Regions from separate parts of the Polycladomyces subterraneus genome, predicted to be linked through region 3. Evidence: riboswitches for the same ligand, from Rfam matches in the RefSeq annotation. Region 3 holds a riboswitch; each other region holds the start of a gene.

Region 1 (6,026 bases), on a different contig from region 3:
ACATTTTCGCCATTCCGTCATACCCGTCTTTCCGCTCGAAAAAAGTGGCAGGTGCACCGAAGGATAGTCGGGGGGCCAACCGTTTCAGGTCGCTTACTTTGGTGACATGCAGTTGTTTCGCTTTGTCCGCTCGCATCGCCAAGGCATACGTGTTGTAAAAGCCCAACGGTTTCAGCCAGGTGGTGCCGAATTGGGTTTCGTATCCTTTTTTGGTCTGCTGGTAAATATACTGAGGAGTCATTCCCGGCTTGTAAGGTTTTTTGAGAATCGCCTGGTAACCCGTGCCGGTATACTCTACAATAGCGTCGATTTCCCCTTGCTTGAGGGCTTGGACCAAGATCGCTTCCGTGCCCAACCCTTCGCGCACTTGCACGTCCATATCCGTGTGGGCTTTCAAATATTCGCCCAAAATGTGGGCCAAGATCCACTGCTCGGTCCAGTCCTTGCCCGAGATGACGATTTTTCCGGGCTCGGCGGTCTTCCCGTCCTTGCAGGCGGTGAGACTGACCAACAGAATAAGACAAATGGATAACAGCCAACTTCTTTTCAGCATCCAATCCCCTCCATACATACTAACCTTTTAACACGTACCCGTTATCCGACGGGAGTAAACGGCTTTTTTTCCAACGTGATTGTAAATTTTTTTCAAACAAGCTAAAAGGTGCTTTTCAGAAGTCCCCATTTTTCTTGTTTTATGCGATAATAGAAAGCAAATCTGACAGTGGAACGGTTCAGATGGGAAGGAGAACTTTGATGGGGAAAAAGAACCGACAAAAGAAAAAGCAAAGCGTATCGTACCAGGCGAAAAGGAAGAAAAAGGACATGAAGATGTTGACAATGATCACGGTGGGGCTGGTTGTGCTCATCGTGGGCATCTTCGGCATTGCGTATCTGGCCGCCGATGGTCAAAAGGAGGAGATCAACGGGTTGGCACAGGGTCAACCCGTCCTGGGCGATCCGAAAGCACCAGTCACCTTGATCGAATTCGGAGATTTCAAGTGTCCGGTGTGCAAACGGTTTGAGGAAACCGTCTTTCCTTTGTTGAAAAAGGAATATATCGACACTGGCAAAGTCAAGATGGCATTTCTCAACATGCAGTTCATCGGGCCAGATTCGGTGACAGCCGGCATTGCCGGTGAGTCGATCTACCATCAAAAACCGCAGGCATTTTGGCAGTTTTATGACGCGGTCTACCGGAATCAACAGGACGAGTACACCATCTGGGCCACGCCTGAGTTTCTGGTGCAATTGGCCAAGCAGCAGGTTCCTGGCATCGACGTGAAACGTCTGGAACAGGACCTCCGCACCCGGAAATATGAGGCGGATGTACAGCAGGATATGAACAACGGAAAGAAACTGGGCATCAATTCGGTTCCGACCATCTACGTCAACGGGAAAAAAGTGGACAATCCGCTGGACTACAACCAATTGAAACAAGCGTTGGATGAAGCGCTTCAGGAATCGGGCAAGAAAGGATAATCCGGTATGATGGCGTGGATTCGGCAATACGGATTGTATTTCGCATGGGTGGTGTCATTGGTTGCGACGGGAGGCAGTTTGTATTTCAGCGAGATCGCGTTGTTTGAACCATGCAAGTTGTGCTGGTTTCAGCGGATCTTCATGTATCCGTTGACGGTACTGCTGGGAATCGCCAGCTATCGGAATGACCGGTGGATTATCCCGTACACGTTGCCACTCAGTGTGATCGGCGGTTCGATTTCGCTTTATCATTATTTGCTGCAAAAGGTACCGGCGATGAAATCGTTCTCTCCCTGCACGCGCGGGGTGCCCTGTACAGGCGACTACATCAACTGGTTCGGGTTTGTCACCATCCCCTTTTTGGCATTGACGGCGTTTATATTGATCACTTGGTTTCTAGTAGCGGCCCGGACGGCGGAATCGGACGAAGTTGATGAAACAGCCACGGAAAAGGATGCATAAACGGTATCGGATTCGGTTGTCCGTTTCTCCGGCAGTGCATGATGAAACGGGAGCGGAGGAGCGTACAAAAAAACGCACCGAGTAGTAAAACGAGCAGCAGATACTATGTTTGAAGAAAGGATGACAAGGAACCAGGACGAGGGTGTGTCTGGAGTAATTCCGTGAGGGGAGAAAGCAATGCGGACAATGTTGATCAGACACACCCAAGTCTGCTAATTCGCCAACTTGAAGGGTGGCCGTTTTCCAGGAGCACGCTTCACCTGAATCAAAGACCTGAAATCATTGACAGGTGCCCCGTTAATTTTGTATATTTATCTTCAAATCCTTTTCGTTTGTCAGTTCGGAAAAAATCACATAGTCCGATTAGCGGAACTCTTATCCAGAGCGGCGGAGGGACTGGCCCGATGAAGCCCGGCAACCTATTTGAAAGGATTGTCTTTCAAATGTGGTGCCAATTCCTGCAGAGGGTATCTCTGGGAGATGAGAGTTTGCGCGTTTACGACGCCAACCTTTCATCCGATCAGAGATGAAAGGTTTTTTATTTGATGGAAGGAAAGAGGATGATGGACATGGGTATTCAACCGTTGTCGGAACGGATGAAAGAAAAAATCCTGATTCTGGACGGCGCGATGGGAACGATGCTGCAAAATGCCCGTTTGACGGCGGAGGATTTTGGTGGCGAAGCGTATGAGGGATGTAACGAAATGCTCAACCTGACGCGACCCGACCTGATCCAATCCATTCATGAAGCCTATCTGGAAGCAGGAGCGGACATCGTGGAGACCAACACGTTCGGTGCCACGTCGGTGGTATTGGCCGAGTACGGACTGGAAAGTCGCGTGGAAGAGATCAACCGTGCAGCTGTGGCCTGTGCCCGCAAAGCCGTGGACAAATGGACGCGGGACGGTTCTCCCCGGTATGTGGCCGGGGCGATGGGACCGACAACCAAGACACTCTCGGTGACGGGCGGTATCACGTTCGACCAGCTGGTGGACGCGTATTACGAACAGGCACGTGCGCTGTTGTTGGGCGGCGTGGATGCGTTGCTGCTGGAGACATCCCAGGACACGCTGAATGTGAAAGCCGGCGGAATTGGGATCCGGCGGGCATTTGCGGAGTTGGGAACCGAAGTTCCCATCCTGATTTCCGGCACGATCGAACCGATGGGTACGATGTTGGCCGGGCAAAATGTGGAGGCCTTCTACGTGTCCATCTCCCATCTCCGTCCATTGTCTGTGGGGTTGAACTGCGCGACCGGGCCGGAATTTATGCGTGACCACTTGCGGACGCTGGCTTCTATGGCCGATTGTGGGGTGAGCTGTTATCCCAACGCCGGTTTGCCCGATGAGGAGGGACGGTATCACGAGACGCCGCAGGGACTGGCCGCCAAACTGGCTGCCTTTGCTGATGCAGGCTGGCTCAATATGGCGGGCGGATGTTGCGGTACGACACCGGATCACATCTGTGCGCTGGCGGAAGCACTCAAGGACAAACGCCCCCGCCCCGTACCGGAACGGCGTATCCCGGCGGTATCCGGAATCGAGACCGTTTATGTGGAGGCGGACAATCGACCGATTCTCGTCGGTGAGCGGACCAACGTGATCGGGTCGCGCAAATTCCGTACCTTGATCCAGGAAGGAGAGTATGAAGCCGCTGCGGAAATTGCCCGCAAACAAGTGAAAAACGGTGCCCAGGTGATCGACGTGTGTCTGGCAGATCCTGACCGGGACGAACTGGAGGATATGCGGCGGTTTTTGACCTACGCTGTCAAGGTGATCAAAGCGCCGCTGATGATCGACTCCACATCGCCCGAAGTGATGGAGGCGGCGTTAAAGTTTTCGCAGGGCAAAGCCATTCTCAACTCGATCAACTTGGAAGACGGGGAAGAGCGGTTTGAACGGGTGGTGCCTCTGATTCACCGCTATGGTGCGGCGGTTGTGGTGGGGACGATCGATGAACGGGGCATGGCCGTTGACCGCGAGCGCAAATGGGAGGTGGCCGAACGCTCCTATCGCTTGTTGACGGAAAAGTACGGCATTCCGGAAGAGGACATCATTTTCGACCCACTGGTTTTCCCTGTCGGGACAGGCGATGAAGCGTACATCGGATCGGCAAAGGAAACTGTGGAGGGCATTCGTCTCATCAAGGAACGTTTGCCGCGTTGCCAGACGATCCTGGGCATCTCCAACGTATCGTTCGGCTTGCCGCCGGCGGGACGGGAAGTGCTGAACGCCGTCTTTTTGTATCACTGTACCAAGGCGGGATTGGACTACGCCATCGTCAATACCGAAAAACTGGAGCGTTATGCGTCCATCCCGCAGGAAGAAGTCCGCTTGGCGGAGCGGTTGCTGTTTGAGACCAATCATGAAAACTACGAAGCAGTGTTGGCCGAGTTTGTTCAGTTTTACCGCGCCAAAAAAACGGAGACGAAGTCATCGGGAGAATCGTTGCCGTTGGAAGAGCGGCTGGCGCAATATATCGTGGAGGGAACCAAGGACGGATTGATCGATGATCTCAAGCTGGCGCTGGAAAAGTATAGCCCGCTGGAGATCATCAACGGTCCGCTGATGGCTGGGATGGACGAAGTGGGACGGTTGTTCAACGACAACCAACTGATCGTGGCCGAAGTGCTGCAAAGTGCCGAAGTGATGAAGGCAGCTGTCGCGTTTCTGGAGCCGTATATGGAGAAAACGGAGTCCAATATCAAAGGAAAGATCCTGTTGGCTACGGTCAAGGGGGATGTGCACGACATCGGGAAAAACCTGGTGGAAATCATCCTGTCCAACAACGGATTTGAAGTGGTCAACCTGGGGATCAAGGTGCCGCCGGAGCAACTGATTGCCGCCTGTCGTGAGGAACAGCCCGACGCCATCGGTCTGTCCGGGCTGTTGGTCAAATCGGCTCAACAGATGGTCGTCACCGCTCAGGATCTGAAAGCGGCGGGGATCAACGTTCCGTTGTTGGTGGGCGGGGCTGCTTTGACCCGAAAATTCACGGAAACTCGTATCCGCCCCGAATACAATGGGCTGGTCCTGTACGCCAAAGATGCGATGGACGGATTGGAATTGGCCAACCGGCTGACCGACCCCGACAAACGGAGACAGTTGGAGCGACAGTGGCAGGAGCAGATGACGGCGGCGACCACGGTCACGGTTCGACCAAACGAAGAAACGGTGACGGAGGCGCCGCGTCGATCTGATGTTTCCCGTGAAGCACCAGTATTTACCCCGCCCGATTTTGACCGGCACATTTTGCGAAACTACCCGCTGTCCCATCTGCGGCCGTACATAAACGAACAGATGCTCTTGGGCAAACACCTGGGGCTTAAAGGCAACGTGGAGCAACTGTTGGAAAACGGAGACGAAAAAGCGTTGAAGTTGAAAGAAGAGGTGGACCGCCTGCTGGCGGAGGCGCGGGAAAACGGGATATTGCAGGCGCACGGAATGTATCGGTTTTTCCCTGCACAGGCGGATGGAGATGCAGTGCTCGTATATGACCCAAATGATATGAATCGTGTGTTGCAACGGTTTGATTTCCCCCGCCAGAAGAAGCCGCCCTACCTGTGTCTGGCCGATTTCCTGCGGCCGAAAGAGTCCGGCGTGATGGATGTGGTCGGGTTTCTGGTCGTGACGGCGGGCACGGGTGTCCGTGAGCTGGCCGAGGAGTGGAAGCAACGGGGCGACTATTTCCGTTCCCACCTCCTACAGGCAACGGCTTTGGAATTAGCGGAGGCGTTTGCAGAGCGTTTGCATCAGGTGATGCGTGATGTGTGGGGATTCCCCGATCCGCCGGAAATGACGATTAAGGAACGCTTCGGCGCTCGTTATCAGGGGATTCGCGTCTCTTTCGGGTATCCAGCGTGTCCCCGGCTGGAGGATCAGGAAAAGTTGTTTGCTTTGATGGAACCGGAGGCCATCGGTGTTCACTTGACGGACGGGTGGATGATGGAGCCGGAGGCATCGGTGTCTGCAATGGTGTTCGCCCATCCGGAAGCACGATATTTTAATGCAGAATAAGGGGGGGGAGAAAGGTGTCAGGACGAGATTTGCGCCAGTGTTTGCAAAACGGTTTGCTCGTCGGGGACG
Region 2 (6,026 bases), on a different contig from region 3:
AGACTCCACACCGTACCGTCCGTCAACCGCATTGTATCCCGTACGGAAAGGTAATCCTCTTCGTTTAAGAAACCGGTCAGCGGAGAGAAAATGCCGGTTGCGATACACTCCAAATCGGACAGGGTCACCCCGGTCACTTCGATTCTCGGCAACTTCTCCGCTCGCTGAATCCATTCTTCTTTTTCTTCTCCGACGACAACGCGATCAATCAACACGCCGCCGTGCGGTGCGATGGTTTCTCCCATTTTTCCACTCCTCTCACACCAACTTGACACCTGTCAAAAACAACACTACAATCAACCCGATCCGTAACGCGAAATCGGGCAATTTCAGCGTAAACCGACCACCGATGAGTATGCCTGGGATGGATCCGATCAATAGATACATCACAAACGGCCAGTCCACATGACCGAAAGATGCGTGTACAACGCCTGTGGTCAGTGTCAAAAAGAAGGCATGAACCACGTCGGTTCCCACCATCACCGGAGAGGGAAGCGCAGTCGTGGCCAGCAAAAAGGCCATAAACATTGACCCACTTCCCACGGATGTGAGGCCGACCAGAAAACCGCCCACCAAGCCCAATACGCCCAGCGGCATCTGCCACAATGAGCGGAACGTTCGGTTCTGGCGACGCTTTTGTATCAATCGCCAGCCCATCAACAGTGCCACCAGGATAAACGTGATGCCCAACAAATGACCCAATACATCCTCCACGGACAGAGAGAAGTGATCCAGTACACGGATGGCGAGAACCCCTATGATTCCACCTGGGACACTGCCTTTCATCAACTGAAACACTATCTGCTTGTTCCACGTACGTTGTCGGATGTGCTGCAATGTTCCGACTGCCTTGGTTACGGCGGAATAAACCAAATCGGTTCCTACCGCCATCGTGGGAGAAAAGCCGTACAACAAAATGAGGAGCGGGGTCATGAGCAACCCCCCGCCCATCCCTGTCAGCCCCACCAACGTGCCCACCAAAAAACCCGTGAAGATAATACCGATCTCCAACATTTTACTTATGCAATCCGCACTCCGTTTTCATAAATCCCGCCCAGCGACCAGCTCGCGGATCTTCTCCCGGTTTGACCGGCCGGGTGCACGGTTCGCAGCCGATGCTGGGGTATTGGCGATCATGAAGCGGATTGTATGGCACCTCGTTTTCTTTGATGTATGACCACACTTGCTCGGAAGACCAAAATACCAACGGATTAATCTTGACCAATTGGAACTTGGCGTCCCATTCCACCACTTCGGCATTGGCACGGGTGGGTGACTGCTCCCGTCGGATACCGGTAATCCACGCACGGTAGGAGTTCAACTGCTTTTCAAGCGGTGCCACTTTCCGAAGGTAACAACACTGGTTGGGATCGCGTGCCCACAACTGATCCCCCCATTCCCGCGCCTGTTGTTCCAGCGTTAGATCTGTGGCAACACGGATGAAATCCTTTTGATACTTCTCCGCCAGACGATCCCGGGTTTCGTAAGTTTCCCGGAACAAGAGACTGGTGTCCAAGTAGAAAATATCCACATCGGGGTTTACTTTGACCAACATGTCCACGAGCGCCACGTCTTCATAACCGAAGCTGCACGCCAACGTCAAATCCGACGGGCCGAACTGCTGAACGGCCCATGCCAGAATGTCTGAAGGATGAGAATTCCGTAATTCCTCCGCCGCCGCTTTGCACGCTTCCGGTGACCACACTTTTTCTTCCGTCTGTACTGTTTGATTGCCCATTGATGTTCCCTCCTGCACAATGCATATTCAATCGGGGCGCAATTGGTCACACATCAGACGAATTTTCCGGTTCAATTCCGCTGACCACATAGCCGCTTCCCGATTTTACCCGGCGCTTTTCCTCCAACGCCCATTCCGCAACTTTTGGCGGAACGAGAAAATTCCGTTCCCATTCCTTTTCGGCAGCACTAAAGGCCGTTTCGTCGTCTTCTGCCAACACGACGATCGTATGAGTTTCCCCATCTTCCGTCACAACCGACAACCGGTATAGAAACAGGGAGGGATCCAAACTGTCATTCCGCTGCTTTGTCTTACGCACACTCATTTCGTTCCCGCCTTCGCCAGCGCTTCGTCCAGTCGCTCCTGGAAGGCGGCCACCCCTACGCGATCCACAAAATCGGCAAACGATTCACCGGGTTGCCGTTCATTTTTGTAAAACAGTACCAACGATTCCAACACGCGCGGAACATCATTTGCTTCCACCCGACCCTTGAGCTGGGTGTTGAAGCGGCCTTTCCCGTTCAGATGTCCGCCAACCGACACGGTGTATGCCTCTACCATACCTGCTGGCGTTTTCAATTTGCCGCCCAACAGCCCGATGTCGGCAATTTGTTGCTGTCCGCAGGAATTGGGGCAACCATTCACATGCAAACGGATCGGCACATCCAGGTCGATACGGGAGTCCAGATATTGCACGGTCCGGTACATCAACTGTTTGGTTTCGGTCAGCGCCAAGTTGCAGAATTCTTTACCGGTGCAGGAAATGGCATGTCCTACAAATGTTTTCGGGTAGGGTGTCAGCCGTTCCAACAATGGTTCTTTCAACAGATCGTCCACCCGCTCCCGCGGTACGTCGGGAATGATGACGTTTTGGGTGTTCACCGTGCGCACGGAGCCAGAGCCGTATTGATCGGCAAGATCGGCCAGTTGGAAAAACTCTTCCGCGGACGTCCGGCCAACAGGAATATTGAGCCCCACGTAGCACAGCCCTTCTTGTTTTTGCGGATGTACACCCGTGAAGTACCCACCGTTCCACTCCTTCAGCTGATCTTCCCCGCGCGACGGATAGGGACCGATCAGTTCAGTCAATACCTCCAAAAACTTCTCCGGTCCCCAATCGGCGACCAAGAATTTCAGACGAGCACGGTGCCGCTTTTCACGATAACCGTAATCCCGGAACACTTTGGTGATACCGACTGCCACATCCACCACCTGTTCCGGGCGAACAAAGATATCCAACTGCTGAGCCAGATGCGGTCGGTTGGACAATCCGCCGCCCACCCACACGTGGAATCCGACTACCCTTTCTCCGTCAATCTCCTTGATCGCGGGAGTAAAGGCGACATCGTTGATTTGTGCGTGCCCCGCATTGTGAATGTTGGCGGAGACAGAGATTTTGTATTTACGGGGCAAATTGGAAAATTCTTTGTTCAGCAAGAACGTCTTTTCCAGTTCGGCTACGATCGGACGCGTATCGATCAACTCATACGGATCGATTCCTGCCAACGGATTGCCGACAATATTGCGCGGACAGTCGCCGCATGCCTCGTACGAGTACAAACCCACTTCCTTCAACCGCCGGAAAATGTCCGGGATATTCTCGATTCGAAGCCAGTGATACTGCACCGCCTGCCGTGTGGTCACGTCGATGAGACCCCGGCCGTAATCGCGAGCCACTTCGGCCAACACACGCACCTGCCGGGAATTCAATATCCCCGTCGGAATCCGCACCCGCATCATGAAATAACCGTCAGATTTGGGCCGTTGCAAGTACAATCCCGCCCATTTGAAACGGGCGAATTCCTCCTCCGGGATCGACTCAAACCCGGTTTGGGCGTATTTCTCGATATCGGGAATAACATCCAGACCGTCTTTCTCCAATTTCAACTTCTCCACTTCGTTCAGACGGTCAACATCTTTCGCCCATTTCCACTGTTGCTGTCGCGCCATGATCGCTCCCCCTTTGATGTAAAAAACCCCTTTTCCCGGCGGGAGAAAAGGGGCGGTTTGTCTCGATAACGCCTTTTTCTCCCCATCTTCGAGAACGCGCGGTTCTCTCCGGAATTGGCACCGGGTTCCGCCCATGAGGGTCGAAACTGGTTGCCGAGGCTTCATAGGGCCGAGTCCCTCCACCTCTCTGGATGGGTAAGCAGGAATATTATTAAAACCGAGTTAACCACTCAGATTAGTAAACTAAGGCGATTTGTTGTCATGATACTCCGATTCGCCGTTATTGTCAACCCGTTTTCAAAAATATTTTTTTAGTGGCAAACAGACTACCTGTGAGAAAACTCCGAGCGTACGGAAGGTGGGCACTGCATTTTATCGCTTTTTGATACAATAGGAGAGGATCTACTACAATGACGTCAAGGCAGTACACACGATATGGATCAAGACACGACCTCAAAAGGAGGAGATGAAAATTGGAACTCTTGGTCTATCTGGCGGGACAAATTCATGACGACTGGCGCGAACAACTGCGAAAAAAAGCGGAAGAGCGCGGCTTGCCGATTATCTTTAAAGGGCCGCAGGAAGATCACGACCGCTCGGACGCGATCGGCGAACTCATCAAAGGGAAACAGCCCAACGCAGTGTATCGGGATCATGCCGCATCCGAACTGAACAACCTGCGGACGCGGATCTGGATGCAAAAAGCGGATGTGGTCATCGCGCTGTTTGGTGAGAAATACCGGCAATGGAACACAGCGATGGACGCTGCCATGGCCATCCAGATGGGAAAACCGCTCATTTTGGTTCGCCCCGAAAGCTTGCATCATCCGTTGAAAGAACTGTCCCAACGGGCGCAAGTGACCGTGGAAACGGTGGACCAAGCACTGGACGCACTGGCTTACGTTTTAGAGTGAACTGCAAAAAAAAATCCGTTTCCCCTGGCAGTACCGGAAAACGGACTCCGCATCATCAAAGTCGGCCCACCTGATCGGGCCGCCTTTTTTTGCCTATTCACCGGCCAAAGTGGCGGGCCGATCGTCAAACACCACATAATCGATATTGATGTTGAGAAACATGTGATCCTTACCGGTTTGCCTGTCGCGGACCACGATAAAATCCCGGCCGACGCCACGCAGAGTGCCAGTGAATTGCTTCGCATTCCATTGGGTATTGTTTTCAAAAGTTAGATATACCGTCACCGTTTTCCCGATGTTTCGGCTGAGCAGGTCTTCCGAATACACACGTTGTCTTTGCTGTGATACCGATGCGTCATCCCATCCTTGAACCGACAGGGAACCGTTTCCGTATGGATTGTAATAAGGCCAATACACCGCTTTTCCTCCTTCCTCAGTATACATCCGGACACGACGCGGGTTGGGGGATGTAAAAGCAATGGCTTTTGTACCGACCGCTATGGGTCTGGTTGAACCATTGCGGGGGACATGGACCGACCGGTTTGAAAAACCACAGCGCATAGGAAGCCGGATCGTATCGCTCGCCCCGGATAACCCTGCGGGCCAGACGAATGTCTCGATCTCTGGCCGCTTGATAAAAGTACGGCCGCTGCACGGCTTCAAAGCCTCCGGGCGATTGGAACACCATCGCCTTGATCGACCGGAGACCCTCAAAATCCAGACAATCGCCAATTACCCGGTTGACGCCGACATTGCCGACCAACATCATGGCCATCTTGCCGTCCCCTTCCGCCTCCGCCCGCATCAGACGCGCCAACAATTTCACTTCTTCACTATTGGCTCGAACCGGCATGCAATCACCTCGCGGTTATTCTATGTGAAAGCGAAGGTGAAAAGAACGATTCAAGTTGTTGACAAAGTCTGCGTGTTCCGATTTCCCGTCTCCGCTCCGTAGCGACGGCTTGAGTCGCTCAACGGGAAATACGGAGCTCCTCCAACAAAGGGTGACCGTTTACCCACGAGCCACCTTTGAGCTTGCCGAAAGAGGAGTGAGAGGGAAAATAGCTCACCCAACATCACGATGGTAGGCCACTTTTTTTCAGCAGTCTCACGCTTCGCCGTCATACATCCTTATTCCCCTGGTATGCCACCTTTCCGTTTACCACAGTCATAATCACCCGCGCCTGCAGGATTTCGTCCGGTTCCGTATCCGAAAGTGTACGGTCCAACACAGTGAAGTCAGCCCACTTCCCCGGTGTGATCGAACCCCGTTCCATTTCCTTTCCTTCGGCATAAGCGCTTCCTGCCGTCCACAAACGCAATGCTTCCTTGACGGTGAGTCTTTGTTCGGGACCATATCCCGGGTGGGGAAACTCCTCCGGATGCCGACGGGTGACTGCGGCATGGATTCCCAGTAACGGATT
Region 3 (6,026 bases):
ATTTCCCACGTCTCCGACTGCAATGCGGGATAGAACACTTCATCCACCAGTGGGTGCTGACGTAGGAAATGGGCCAGTTGATAAGCGTTTTCCTGATGCTTCTCCATTCTGAGTGCCAACGTCTTCATCCCGCGAAGCAACAACCATGAATCCTGCGGTCCCAGCACGGCGCCGATCGCGTTGTGCAGCCCCGCCATCTGTTCACTTAAATCTTCACCCTTGGTCACAATCAGGCCAGCCAATACATCATTGTGTCCGCCTAAATATTTGGTTGCGCTGTGAATGACGATATCCGCCCCGCACTCGATCGGACGCTGAAAATACGGCGTCATAAACGTGTTGTCGACAATCGTAATCAACCCATGACATCGCGCGATTTCACAGACAGCATGTAAATCGGTTACCTGCAACAGGGGATTGGTGGGTGTCTCAACGAAAAAGGCGCGCGTTTCCGGACGGATGGCTGCTTTCACTTCGTCCAGACGGCGGAAATCGACATAACTGAAAGAAAGACCATACCGTGTCATTAACGATTCAAACAGCCGGTACGTCCCCCCATACAAATCGAGCGAAACAATCAAGTGATCCCCTCGTGCGAATAGTCCCATGACCGTTTGTACGGCGGCCATCCCCGAGCTGCAGGCGAATCCAGCTGTTCCACCCTCCAGTCGGGCGATCGCTTCTTCCAACACCGCCCTTGTCGGGTTGGCGGTCCGAGTGTAATCGTATCCCGTGCTTTCTCCCAATCCCGCATGCCGATAGGTTGTCGAATAATACACCGGATAACTGATCGCCCCGGTTTTGGTCTCTTTGTTGGAACCCAATTGGGCCAGTTGTGTCTCAATCCGCATGCCATTGCCCCCTATTCCAAAAACCGTACGGAAAGTCTTTTTTGGTCATTTCGTTTACACAGATGGAGACGTGCTTTCCTCGATAGTCCCGGCCGGAAAACACGTCCCCTGTTTCATCCCATCATCAGAGCTTCGCCCGAATCACCGTCCCGTCTCTCTGTATCCCAGCGACAACATCGTATGAGCCAGCTCTCGATTGTCAGGCCAACCCTTCCCCAGGATCGATCCATGACGGGATTTACTTGTGAGACAGGCTTTCAGCCTTCATCACCATTTGTTTCGAATGGTCCCGATGTATCAGGCCGTGATGACTTGTTGACTTTTCTTCAATGCCTGATCCAGATCTGCGATCAAGTCGTCCACCGACTCAATCCCTACGGACAAGCGGACCAGTTCCGGTGTTACACCTGCGGCCAACTGTTCTTCCTCCGTCAATTGCTGGTGCGTGGTGCTGGCCGGATGGATCACGAGGGATTTGGCGTCACCCACGTTGGCCAGGTGAGAAAAGAGGCGCAAGTTTTCGATGAGTTTTTTGCCTGCTTCCAAACCGCCCTTGATACCGAACGTGAAAATGGCACCTTGCCCTTTGGGCAGGTATTTTTTCGCTTTTTCGTACGACGGATGGCCTTCCAATCCCGGATGGCTTACCCATTCCACCAGTTCGTGTTCCTGGAGGAACCGGGCGACCCGAAGCGCGTTTTCGCTGTGCCGTTCCATTCGCAGATGCAACGTTTCCAACCCCTGCAAGAACAAAAACGCATTGAACGGAGAGATGGCAGCGCCGGTGTCCCGCAACAGTTGAACCCGAGCCTTGATGATGTAGGCCAGCGGCCCGACCGCTTCGGTGTAGGAAACCCCGTGATAACTCGGGTCCGGTTCGGTCAATTCCGGGAACTTGCCGTTGGTCCAATCGAATTTGCCCGAATCCACAATCACCCCACCAATGCTGGTGCCGTGTCCTCCAATGAATTTGGTGGCTGAGTGCACCACGATATCTGCCCCGAACTCGATCGGCCGGCACAAGTACGGCGTGGCAAACGTGTTGTCCACAATCAGCGGCAAACCGGCATCATGGGCCACTTTGGCCACGGCTTCCACATCCAGCACATCCATTTTGGGATTGCCGATGATTTCCGCAAAGACGGCCCGTGTCTTTTCATTGATCGCCTTTTTGAAATTTTCCGGATCAGAAGGATCGACGAACCGCACGGTGATCCCCAGCTTGGGCAAGGTGTGTTGAAACAGGTTGTATGTGCCGCCATACAAACTGCTGGATGAGACGATTTCGTCCCCGGCTTTGGCGATGTTTAGGATGGAGTAGGTGATTGCCGCCTGACCAGAACTCGTCGCCAGCGCACCGACGCCCCCTTCCAGCGCAGCCACCCGCTTTTCAAACACATCTTGTGTCGGGTTCATGATGCGGGTGTAGATATTACCGAATTCTTTCAACGCAAACAAATTAGCCGCATGTTCCGTATCGTTGAATACATAGGAAGTGGTCTGGTAAATCGGTACCGCTCGGGCATTGGTCACCGGGTCCGGCTCTTGGCCACCGTGGACCGCCAACGTTTCCAGACCGTATTGTTGCGATTCGCTCATCACCATCATCCTTTCGGAAGAGATTGAATGATTAGGAATTTAGATCCCTCTCACTCTTGCAACCACACGCTCAAGGGCGCTCGCCCATTAAAGCCGCCTTCCCGTTTGTGACACCAGCCTACAACAGTGGAATAAAAAAGCCTCTTCTCCGATAAGAGAAGAGGCTCTGGTTACGCCAGCTCTCCTCTCTTATCTCTCGGAAACCGTTGGCGTCGGTTTCCGCAGGAATTGGCACCTTCCGGTTCGTACAGACCGGGGTTGCCGGGTTTCATCGGGCCAGTCCCTCCACCACTCTCGATAAGAGATTCCAAATCCGATTCAATTGTGTCGACAATCAGAAAACTTGTTTTTCATTATACCGGTCTCTCATGCTGCCGTCAACCGCTTTTTGAAGAAATGTTCGGCCATTGATTCCATTCCAAATTCCATCTACAATGGTGATAGATTGCTCATTTTCGGCTCAGGACGTGTGAATATGCGTCCATACATCAAATTGATGCATCATCAAGGAGGCCATCATGTCACGGAACCAATCATTGATCGAATTGACGGAAAAATACGGCGCGAGGAACTACCATCCCCTGCCGATCGTGATTTCCAAGGCGGAAGGTGTTTGGGTGGAGGATGCCGACGGCAACAAGTACATGGACATGCTGAGCGCCTATTCGGCATTGAATCACGGACACCGCCATCCCCGTCTGATCGCGGCGCTGAAAGAACAAGCGGATAAAGTTACCTTGACATCTCGTGCTTTCCACAATGATCAGCTGGGACTTTTTTACGAAAAAGTGGCTCAATTGACAGGCAAAGAGATGATCCTGCCGATGAATACCGGTGCCGAAGCGGTGGAAACCGCCCTCAAAGCAGCCCGGCGCTGGGCCTATGACGTGAAGAAAGTGCCGGAAAACCAAGCGGAAATCATCGTCTGTGAAAACAACTTCCACGGACGGACCATCACCGCGGTCTCTCTCTCGTCCAGCGACGAGTACAAACGCGGATTCGGCCCGTTGACCCCTGGCTTCAAAATCATTCCGTACGGTGATGTTGAAGCGCTGAAAGCAGCCATCACGCCCAACACCGCCGCCTTCCTGGTAGAGCCGATCCAAGGAGAAGCGGGCGTTATCGTGCCGCCGGAAGGATATTTGCGTGAAGCTTACCAAGTATGTAAAGAGCACAACGTCCTGTTCATCGCCGACGAGATCCAAACCGGCTTCGGGCGAACCGGCCAACTGTTCGCCTGCGACTGGGAAGATGTTCGGCCGGATCTGTATGTGATGGGGAAAGCGTTGGGCGGCGGCGTGATGCCGATCTCCGCCGTAGCCGGTGATAAGGAAGTGATGGGAGTATTTGAACCGGGCTCCCACGGTTCCACCTTCGGCGGCAACCCGTTGGCCTGCGCTGTCTCCGTGGCTGCACTGGATGTGCTGGTGGAAGAAAACTTGCCTCAGCGCTCGCGTGAATTGGGCGAATATTTCATGGCCGAGCTGAAAAAAATCCATAATCCGATCATCAAGGAAATCCGCGGCAAAGGCCTCTTCATCGGGATGGAATTGTTTGAACCGGCCCGTCCGCACTGCGAGCGTCTGGCTGAAGAAGGGTTGTTGTGCAAAGAGACGCACGAAAACACCATCCGTTTCGCTCCGCCGCTCACGATTACCCAAGAGGAGCTGGATTGGGCACTGGCCAAGATCCGGAAAGTGATGTCTGTTTGATATATGAAATAAGAACCCCCTCGGACTACGAGGGGGTTTAAGTTAAAATGATGGCTCAAATCACGGCACAGTCAACCGATCGCGAAACTTTTTCAGTGTTTTCTCCCCGATCCCCGGAACGTTAGCCAGCTCGTCCACCGAGCGAAAAGGACCATGCTCCTCACGATAACGTATGATAGCCGCCGCTTTGGACGGGCCAATTCCATCCAGCTGATCGAGCTGTTCCGCTGTGGCAGAGTTGAGCGAAATTTTGCCACCGTTAGCCGTGGTGCCTGACTGCGTCCCGCCATCTGGGACCGACCCGGTTGCACCGGCCACGGGAGGAGGTCCCTGTTCCCCTTTTCGCGGGATATAGACCACCATCCCGTCAGCCAACGGCTGAGCCAGGTTAACCCGATTCACATCCGCTGACGGTGCCGCACCGCCTGCATGTAGCATCGCGTCCTGCACACGCGAACTGCTGGATAACTTGTAAACACCCGGGCGGTTGACCGCCCCCTTGACGTCAACGACAACCTCAGTGGCTTTTTCCCTATTCCCGGCAGACGGTGTTGCCGGTAGGGCCGGTTTATAGGCAGGCAGGGTTGGAACCGGTGCAGTCTCTTCCCGATGGCTGATCAACAACACGATGAGTCCGATCACCACCAGCGCCAGCATCCCTGTCGCCATCGCCCACTTATTGATTCGGTAGTACCACTTGTCCTCCCACACCCTTACTCTCCCTTTCCTCATAATCCTCCCCGTTCCTGCATAGGGTTAAGGAGAAACGGCCAGCGTCATGCGGATGGGGAGGGTATTGTGATGAAATTCGGCTTCATCGGGACGGGGAGCATGGGAAGCAACCTGGTTCTCGCGTTTGTCCAATCTTACGCCATGCAACCCGATCGTATCATCGTTTCCAACCGTACACGCGACAAAGCGGAACGGCTGGCTCTGGATTGCCCTGGCATTCACGTGGCCGATCACAATCGGGAAACGGCCAAAAAGGCGGATTGTATCTTTCTCTGCGTCAAACCGGGAGATTTTCGACATGTGTTGGATGAGATACAGGATGTTGTCCGACCGGACCACTATGTCATCTCCATCACCAGTCCGGTGATGATTCGCGATTTGGAAGAGCATTTGGACGCGAAAATCGCCAAAGTAATCCCTAGTATTTGTCATGCCTCATTGTCGGGTAACTCTCTGTTGATACCCGGAACCCGTTTTTCGGATGAAGACACCCAGTGGTTATACCAGCTGTTCTCCTGCATCAGCGAACCGCTGTACATCGACGAAGCCCATACGCGCGCCGCTTCCGATTTAGCCAGCTGTGGTCCTGCGTTTCTTGCCAACATCTTGGAGCAATGGATCCAAGCCGCCATCAAAGTGACCGGACTTCCTGAAGAAACCGCCACCTCCTTAGTGGAACAGATGATCGTCGGTACGGGAAAATTGCTGACAGAAAACGGGTTCACACTGCAATCCCTCCAGGATCGGGTGGCCGTTCCCGGCGGGATCACGCGCGAGGGACTGTATCTTTTGGATGAGGCCTTCATCCCCTATTTCACCCGCCTTTTCCAACTGACGCACATGAAATTTTCCGAAGACCTCCGCAAAGTGCAGCAATCGTTCCAACGCGCTGAGAAAAATCTTTGAGACTCCTTTTTACTTGAAAGCGAAGCAATGCCGAAACATCAACCGTCCGAGGTCCGGTTCCGTTTTGGACAACGCCCAGCTCCACTGTCTCATCAACTCTTCGAATGGCGCTCCCACTTGATGTCATGCCCCGACTAAGCCGTTTTCATTTTACCACGAACAGCATTTATTGGCATTACTGTATGATTCTCTCACAAAAAGACCCGGTTCACTGTTGCACCTGCAA
Region 4 (6,026 bases), on a different contig from region 3:
CAATTCCCGGACAAAGCCGAAGAAATCAAGCAAAAAGCCATCCAACAAGCACGCGATTTGGCCAAATGCATCTAAGTACAATGGAACAGAAAAAATGCCCAATCCCCCTCTCAACCCTCATCATGGACGACCGCCCAAATGGGCGGTTTTTTCCTTTTATTGTCCACCACATCATTTGTTTCTCTTGATGGGAAACTATTCGCAGGGGGTGGAAACATGGCTCGAAAACGGCGCAGGCGATTGTTGGTGCCCGAGTCGCGGCCGGCCCTGGCGCGCTTGAAAGCCCAAGTGATGAGCAAAGAATTGGGTGTAGGACCGCTGTCGCCCGACCAGGTCAAAATGGAAGTGGCCAAGCAAGTCGGCGTACCCCTTAAACCCGGTGACAACGGAGATTTGAAAACGTCCGATGCCGGAAAAATCGGCGGCACCATCGGTGGCCACATGGTACGGGAAATGGTCAAACTGGCGCAGGAGCAGCTGGCGCGTCAACGATCCCAGCCCTAGACCACGGTTCATTTGGGTCGTCAGGTTGTCGACAATGTCCGAGGGATCCGATTTCTCACGCGTGACCTTTGAGCGCAGTGATTCAGGAGCGAGAGGGAAATCGGCACACCCGGAATCGCAGGTGGCCAAAACATGTTGTCAGCAGTCTCACGGCCCATTTGGACCACCAACCTGTTTCATCATTGTAAAAGATTGATCAATTTTTCGCGAGATATTGATAAGAAAGGAGACGGATTGGGTCGTTTTTGTCATAATGATAGAGGAGTGGGATTGAGGAGGGCGCCAAATGGAACGTGTATTGCTACTGTCGATGGGATTTGGTGCCGGGCACAACTCGGCGGCACAAGCATTGTTACATGTGATGGAACAGCGAAACGCACGAGTGATGTACGTTGATTTGTTGGACTGGATACCGACGAAGGCACATCCTCTCCTCCAAACCGGGTATCACCGTATGTTGAACCGGTTTCCGTCAGTGTATCACTATCTGTATGATTGGACACATCAGTCCCGTTGGTTTCGTTATGTTTCCGGGGAAGCGATCAAGCGGGCGGGGTGGATGATCCGGCGCCAATTAGTACGGCGACTATCTCAATTCCGTCCAACAAAGGTGGTAGCGACTCATCCGTTCGCATTGATGTGGTTGTCTTCCCACTGGCGTCGCATCCCTTCATTCTGCGTGGTAACCGATTATGAAATTCATCCCATTTGGCTGTCGGGCGCACCTGATGTGTTGTGCACGGCCAGCGGAATTTCTGTTCCTCCACAGGCGCAACGCCGTTTGTGGCAATCTGCCACCAGGATTGTCGAGACAGGTATTCCCGTGAAAAGGGAATTTCTCCAAAACGTGTCGAAGCAGGAAGCGCGACGTTTGTTGGGATTGAGTCCGGAACGTCCGGTAGTATTGGTGATGGGCGGCGGGGAAGGGATGGGGCCCGTCCGCGAAACCGTACGGGAATTGGAGAAAGCAGGCCCCATTTGTCAAGTCGTGGTGCTGACAGGGAAAAATGAAGCCCTGATGTATGAGCTGACCCGTCATTCTCTGCCACCCCACATTCGCGTAGAGGGATTCCAACCCGATGTCCCCTTGTTCATGGATGCTGCAGACCTGTTGATCACCAAGCCGGGTGGACTCACCATAACGGAAGCGATGGTCAAACGTTTACCCCTGTTACTGTTGAACGCATTGCCGGGGCAGGAAGAGGCGAACCGGAGATACCTATTGCGCCATCGAGTGGCGGAAACGGTTCAGTTCGGTCGATTGACACAACAGATGAAGCGTTGGTTGGAGTCACCGGCCCGTCGGGAACACATTGCCCGAGTCATGTCGAATCTGGCATCCGGAAATGCGGCTGATCGAATCGCTGATGAAGTTTTGCAACCGGCACGTCACCGGGTGTTGCGATGATCTTCCCGCAAAAAGGCTTGCAAGCACCTGCTTTTGATGCATATGCTGGGAGGAGAGGAGTGGTTGGATGCGTTTGGTAACCTATGTGATCAAAGAAGACGTGTTGAACATCCGGGCGGAAGAGCATGGCGATGCCCGGATCGGTTGGGTGCAGGATGGGTATGTTTGGGATATCGGTTTTGCACAGGAATGGGCCATGTTGGAAAAGGGAATGCCGTTTCCCCGTGCGATCCCGACAGATATGGTTGCGTTCCTGGAAACAGGGGCGGATGGCCTTTCATTGTTGCGTCAGGTGATCGATGCTTGCCGGGGTACACATCCTGATCAAGTGAAAGTGGAGGGTGAACCGGTGGCATTGTCGCTTGCGGAAGTCCGTTTGCTTCCGCCGGTGCCCAGACCGCCCAGCTTTCGTGATTTCTACGCGTTTGAACAGCATGTCAAAACGGCGCGGGCACGACGCGGCCTCGATATGATTTCTGAATGGTATTATTTTCCTGTTTTTTATTTTTCCAATCATCAGACTATAGTGGGACATGAGCAACCAGTATACCGCCCGAAAAACACCCAATGTTTGGATTATGAGTTGGAAGTGGCATGTATCATCGGGAAAAAGGGACGCAATATCCCCCGAGACTCAGCAAGGGAATATATCGCGGGATTGTGCATTCTCAACGATTGGAGCGCACGGGATGTTCAGCTTGAGGAAATGAAAGTGGGTTTGGGACCGGCCAAAGGGAAAGATTTTGCCACTTCGTTGGGACCGTGGTTGGTCACCTTGGATGAGCTGGAAGACCGAAGAACCGGTGATCATTGGGATTTGGCGATGACTGCCCGGGTCAACGGGGTTGAATTGTCCCGCGGCAATCTCCGGGATTTGCACTTTTCCTTTGCGGAAATGATCGAGCGAGCTTCTCAGGATGTTTTTTTGTATCCTGGAGACGTAATCGGGTCCGGCACAGTCGGAACCGGGTGTATTTTGGAGCTGGGTACAGAGGTGCATCGTTGGTTGGAACCGGATGATGTGATAGAGCTGGAAGTGGAGCGCTTGGGCGTTCTTCGCAACCGCATCGTGGCGCGGCATGATTGATGTCCGGTTTCCCGTGGAACCGGACATTTTTCTACTGGGAACGGACAAATTTCGCCGTAATGACGATGTCTGTTCGATATTGTTCAAAAAAAAGGGTTTGACAAACGTATTTTTTTTGTTGGATAATAGTGACTAATTAAATAGGGATCAACCACTGACTCGTTATCGAGAGAGGCGGAGGGACTGGCCCGATGAAGCCCGGCAACCATGTTCGGCCCCTGCGTTGTAGGCAGGGTACGGGCATAAGGTGCCAATTCCTGCAGTACCTTCGGGTGCTGAGAGATAAGGAGCAGGGTGGCGTGGATACATGTCCCCTCTTCTTATCTTTGGAAGAGGGTTTTGAATTTTTAAAGGGGGGAGCAGGCGATGAAGCGTGTCGATGTTGCGTTGTTGGGACTGGGAACGGTGGGAACGGGAACATACAAAATGCTCCAGTCCAATCAGGACGTGATTGCACGCAAAACGGGCACGCTGTTTGAAGTCCGCCGCATTCTGGTGCGGGATTTAACCAAGAAACGAAAGGTGGAAGGCGTGAAACATCTCCTGACCACCCGCTTTGAGGATGTATTGGAAGCGGGGGTGCAGGTGGTGATTGAAGCGATGGGCGGAATTGAACCCACGCTCACCTATGTGGTGAAAGCGATCGAAGCGGGATGTCACGTTGTGACCGCCAATAAGGAGCTAATCGCCAAACACGGGGTGGAGCTGGAGCAGCTGGCGCGTGAAAAGGGCGTTCAATTGTTGTATGAAGCCAGTGTGGGCGGCGGCATCCCCGTTTTGGGTACCTTGCAGCATTTGTTGAAAGCGAACCGCATTCATAAGGTTTCCGGGATTGTCAACGGTACCTGTAATTATATTTTGACGCAAATGACTGAACATGGACGTTCGTTTGACTCTGTTCTTGCGGAGGCGCAGGAAAAAGGATACGCTGAAGCCGATCCGACTGCAGACGTCGAAGGCTTCGATTCGGCTCACAAACTGGCGATTCTCTGCCGGTTGGCTTTCGGGGTGGATGTGGCGGTGGATGACATCCCGCGGAAAGGGATCACGGACATCACGGTCGCCGAATTGGAGATTGCCCGTCGACTGGGATATTCGATCAAATTGCTCGCCCAAGCTGAACAATACGGTGAAGAAGGACCGGTAGCATTGCAAGTAGCGCCCACCCTGGTGCCGCTTTCCCATCCGCTTTCCGGGGTTCGCGGCGTTTACAACGCCATCCATGTGGAAGGCGATGTTGTGCAAGATGTGACACTGGTGGGTCAAGGTGCGGGTGAACAACCCACCGGCAGTGCGGTGGTGGAAGATTTGTGTAATGTGTACCGACTGCCTGCTTTGCGCGCTGCCTCCCTTCGTCGACCGATGATTTTGCCGGCGGGTGAAGAAAGCGGTGTCCAGTTCCTCCTGATCGAGACGGAGGAAGTATTGGCTGCCGACACGGCGGACAAGTGGAAATCGGAGCTCGTCGATACAGGCATCCAAGTGCTGGATGCAGTCATTTATCCGGATCATGGACGGAGCCATGCCGCTTTCCTCGTTCGCAACTGGGAGCCGCGGCTGGCTTCAGTTCTACCGGCGGAATGGGAAGTGTCCGTCAAACGGATCATTACCCGCCCGGTGTTGGCGGCCTCTGTGGCGCAAGAAGAAAAAGAAGTGGTGAGTGCGGGTTCCGTCAACTGATGTGGAGTGAAGACGCTTTTGGGAGCGGGTCCGATGTTTTAGTCTATAACGTGTCTTGTCATTCCGTAAGGAAGCAATGTTTTTCCAGGCGAGCGAAGACCTAAGCCCTGACTGAGCGAAGACTCGGGAAGCGCAAGATTGAAATTGCGGGCAATTTCCTCAAAGCAAAGCGTACTTTGCCCACGTCCTGCGCTGACCTGGGCGGAGCGGAGATGGGGGATCGGAGCTCGTGAAATTTGACATCAACCTGACCGCCTTCCTGCGTTTTGCGGGAAGGCGGTTTTTGGTGTCCGGGAAATTCGGGTACAATGAGGGGGATATCGTCCGATCTCGGGTAGGAAGGTATGAATGATGAAAAAGAACGAAACGATGATTCGCCTGAAAAAGGGGGAAACCATCCAGCTCCCGATCCGTCGTTTGGGCATCAACGGGGAGGGAGTCGGATTTTATCAAAAACAAGTGGTGTTCGTCGACGGGGCCATTCCGGGTGAGGTAGTGGTGGCCCGTGTGGAAAGCGTGGAACGACGGTTTGCCAAAGCCCGTCTGCTTCGGATTCTGAAGCGATCTCCTCACCGGATTCAACCGCCGTGTCCGGTTTATGCCGATTGCGGGGGGTGCCAACTACAGCATATCGATTATCCGATGCAGTTGAAGCTGAAAAAGGAATTGGTGGAAGAAGCGTTTGCCCGTTACACTTCCTTGCGGAAATTGCCGATCGAAGAGATGGTGGGGATGGACGAACCGTGGCGATACCGCAACAAGGCCCAACTGCCTGTGCAATTACGGGGGCAAAAGGTGTTGATGGGCATGTATTCGGCCCGTTCCCATCGGTTGGTCGACATGAGGGAGTGCGGGGTACAGCATCCCGAGACCAACCGCATTCTGGAAACAGCGCGCAAAACGGTGGAGGAGCTTGGCATTCCCATCTACGATGAAAAGAAACATACGGGTGTGTTGCGCCATTTGGTGGTCCGCTTTGGGTTTCAGACGGAAGAAGCCCAATTGGTGCTGGTGTGCCGTACCGACGAATTGCCGCGAGAACGAGAGCTGGTGATGCGTCTGGTTCGTCGCTTGCCGCAGGTGAAAAGCATCGTGCTCAACGTCAACCCGAAACGCACCTCTCTTGTCTTTGGTGAGAAAACGCGCATTTTGTGGGGCAAGGAAACAGTGGATGAGCGACTGAATGAAAAAGTGTACGCGTTATCGGCTACGGCGTTTTTCCAGCTCAACCCGATCCAGACCGTGAAATTGTACGACTTGGTGAAGGAAGCCGCCGCGCTGACGGGGAAAGAAACCGTCATCGACGCCTATTGCGGGGTAGGGACCATCGGTTTGTGGTTGGCGGAT

Evidence for each region. Region 3 has a riboswitch for S-adenosylmethionine ahead of NWF35_RS12820 (homocysteine synthase). Riboswitches for the same ligand answer to the same signal wherever they lie in the genome.
Region 1: another riboswitch for S-adenosylmethionine. It lies ahead of metH (methionine synthase); the one in region 3 lies ahead of NWF35_RS12820 (homocysteine synthase).
Region 2: another riboswitch for S-adenosylmethionine. It lies ahead of NWF35_RS07500 (nitrite/sulfite reductase); the one in region 3 lies ahead of NWF35_RS12820 (homocysteine synthase).
Region 4: another riboswitch for S-adenosylmethionine. It lies ahead of NWF35_RS07445 (homoserine dehydrogenase); the one in region 3 lies ahead of NWF35_RS12820 (homocysteine synthase).

What each region holds. Positions count from the first base shown of each region.
Region 1 covers NZ_JANRHH010000037.1:43,110-49,135, reverse strand. The annotation lists gene NWF35_RS10320 (ABC transporter substrate-binding protein) at 1-553, opposite strand, end outside; gene NWF35_RS10315 (DsbA family protein) at 823-1,479, shown strand; gene NWF35_RS10310 (disulfide oxidoreductase) at 1,489-1,941, shown strand; SAM riboswitch class I at 2,314-2,428, shown strand; gene metH (methionine synthase) at 2,511-5,957, shown strand; gene NWF35_RS10300 (bifunctional homocysteine S-methyltransferase/methylenetetrahydrofolate reductase) at 5,972-6,026, shown strand, end outside.
Region 2 covers NZ_JANRHH010000031.1:94,276-100,301, reverse strand. The annotation lists gene sat (sulfate adenylyltransferase) at 1-245, opposite strand, end outside; gene NWF35_RS07515 (sulfite exporter TauE/SafE family protein) at 259-1,014, opposite strand; gene NWF35_RS07510 (phosphoadenylyl-sulfate reductase) at 1,016-1,738, opposite strand; gene NWF35_RS07505 (DUF3906 family protein) at 1,785-2,063, opposite strand; gene NWF35_RS07500 (nitrite/sulfite reductase) at 2,060-3,688, opposite strand; SAM riboswitch class I at 3,768-3,886, opposite strand; gene NWF35_RS07495 (YtoQ family protein) at 4,162-4,602, shown strand; gene NWF35_RS07490 (spore coat protein GerQ) at 4,696-5,019, opposite strand; gene NWF35_RS07485 (cell wall hydrolase) at 5,036-5,455, opposite strand; gene NWF35_RS07480 (amidohydrolase) at 5,724-6,026, opposite strand, start outside.
Region 3 covers NZ_JANRHH010000047.1:9,042-15,067, reverse strand. The annotation lists gene NWF35_RS12825 (aminotransferase class I/II-fold pyridoxal phosphate-dependent enzyme) at 1-851, opposite strand, end outside; gene NWF35_RS12820 (homocysteine synthase) at 1,149-2,450, opposite strand; SAM riboswitch class I at 2,637-2,754, opposite strand; gene NWF35_RS12815 (ornithine--oxo-acid transaminase) at 2,969-4,162, shown strand; gene NWF35_RS12810 (helix-hairpin-helix domain-containing protein) at 4,223-4,873, opposite strand; gene comER (late competence protein ComER) at 4,964-5,800, shown strand.
Region 4 covers NZ_JANRHH010000031.1:79,942-85,967, forward strand. The annotation lists gene NWF35_RS07425 (FMN-dependent NADH-azoreductase) at 1-75, shown strand, start outside; gene NWF35_RS07430 (alpha/beta-type small acid-soluble spore protein) at 217-504, shown strand; gene NWF35_RS07435 (MGDG synthase family glycosyltransferase) at 791-1,912, shown strand; gene NWF35_RS07440 (fumarylacetoacetate hydrolase family protein) at 2,109-2,999, shown strand; SAM riboswitch class I at 3,159-3,288, shown strand; gene NWF35_RS07445 (homoserine dehydrogenase) at 3,366-4,679, shown strand; gene rlmD (23S rRNA (uracil(1939)-C(5))-methyltransferase RlmD) at 5,031-6,026, shown strand, end outside.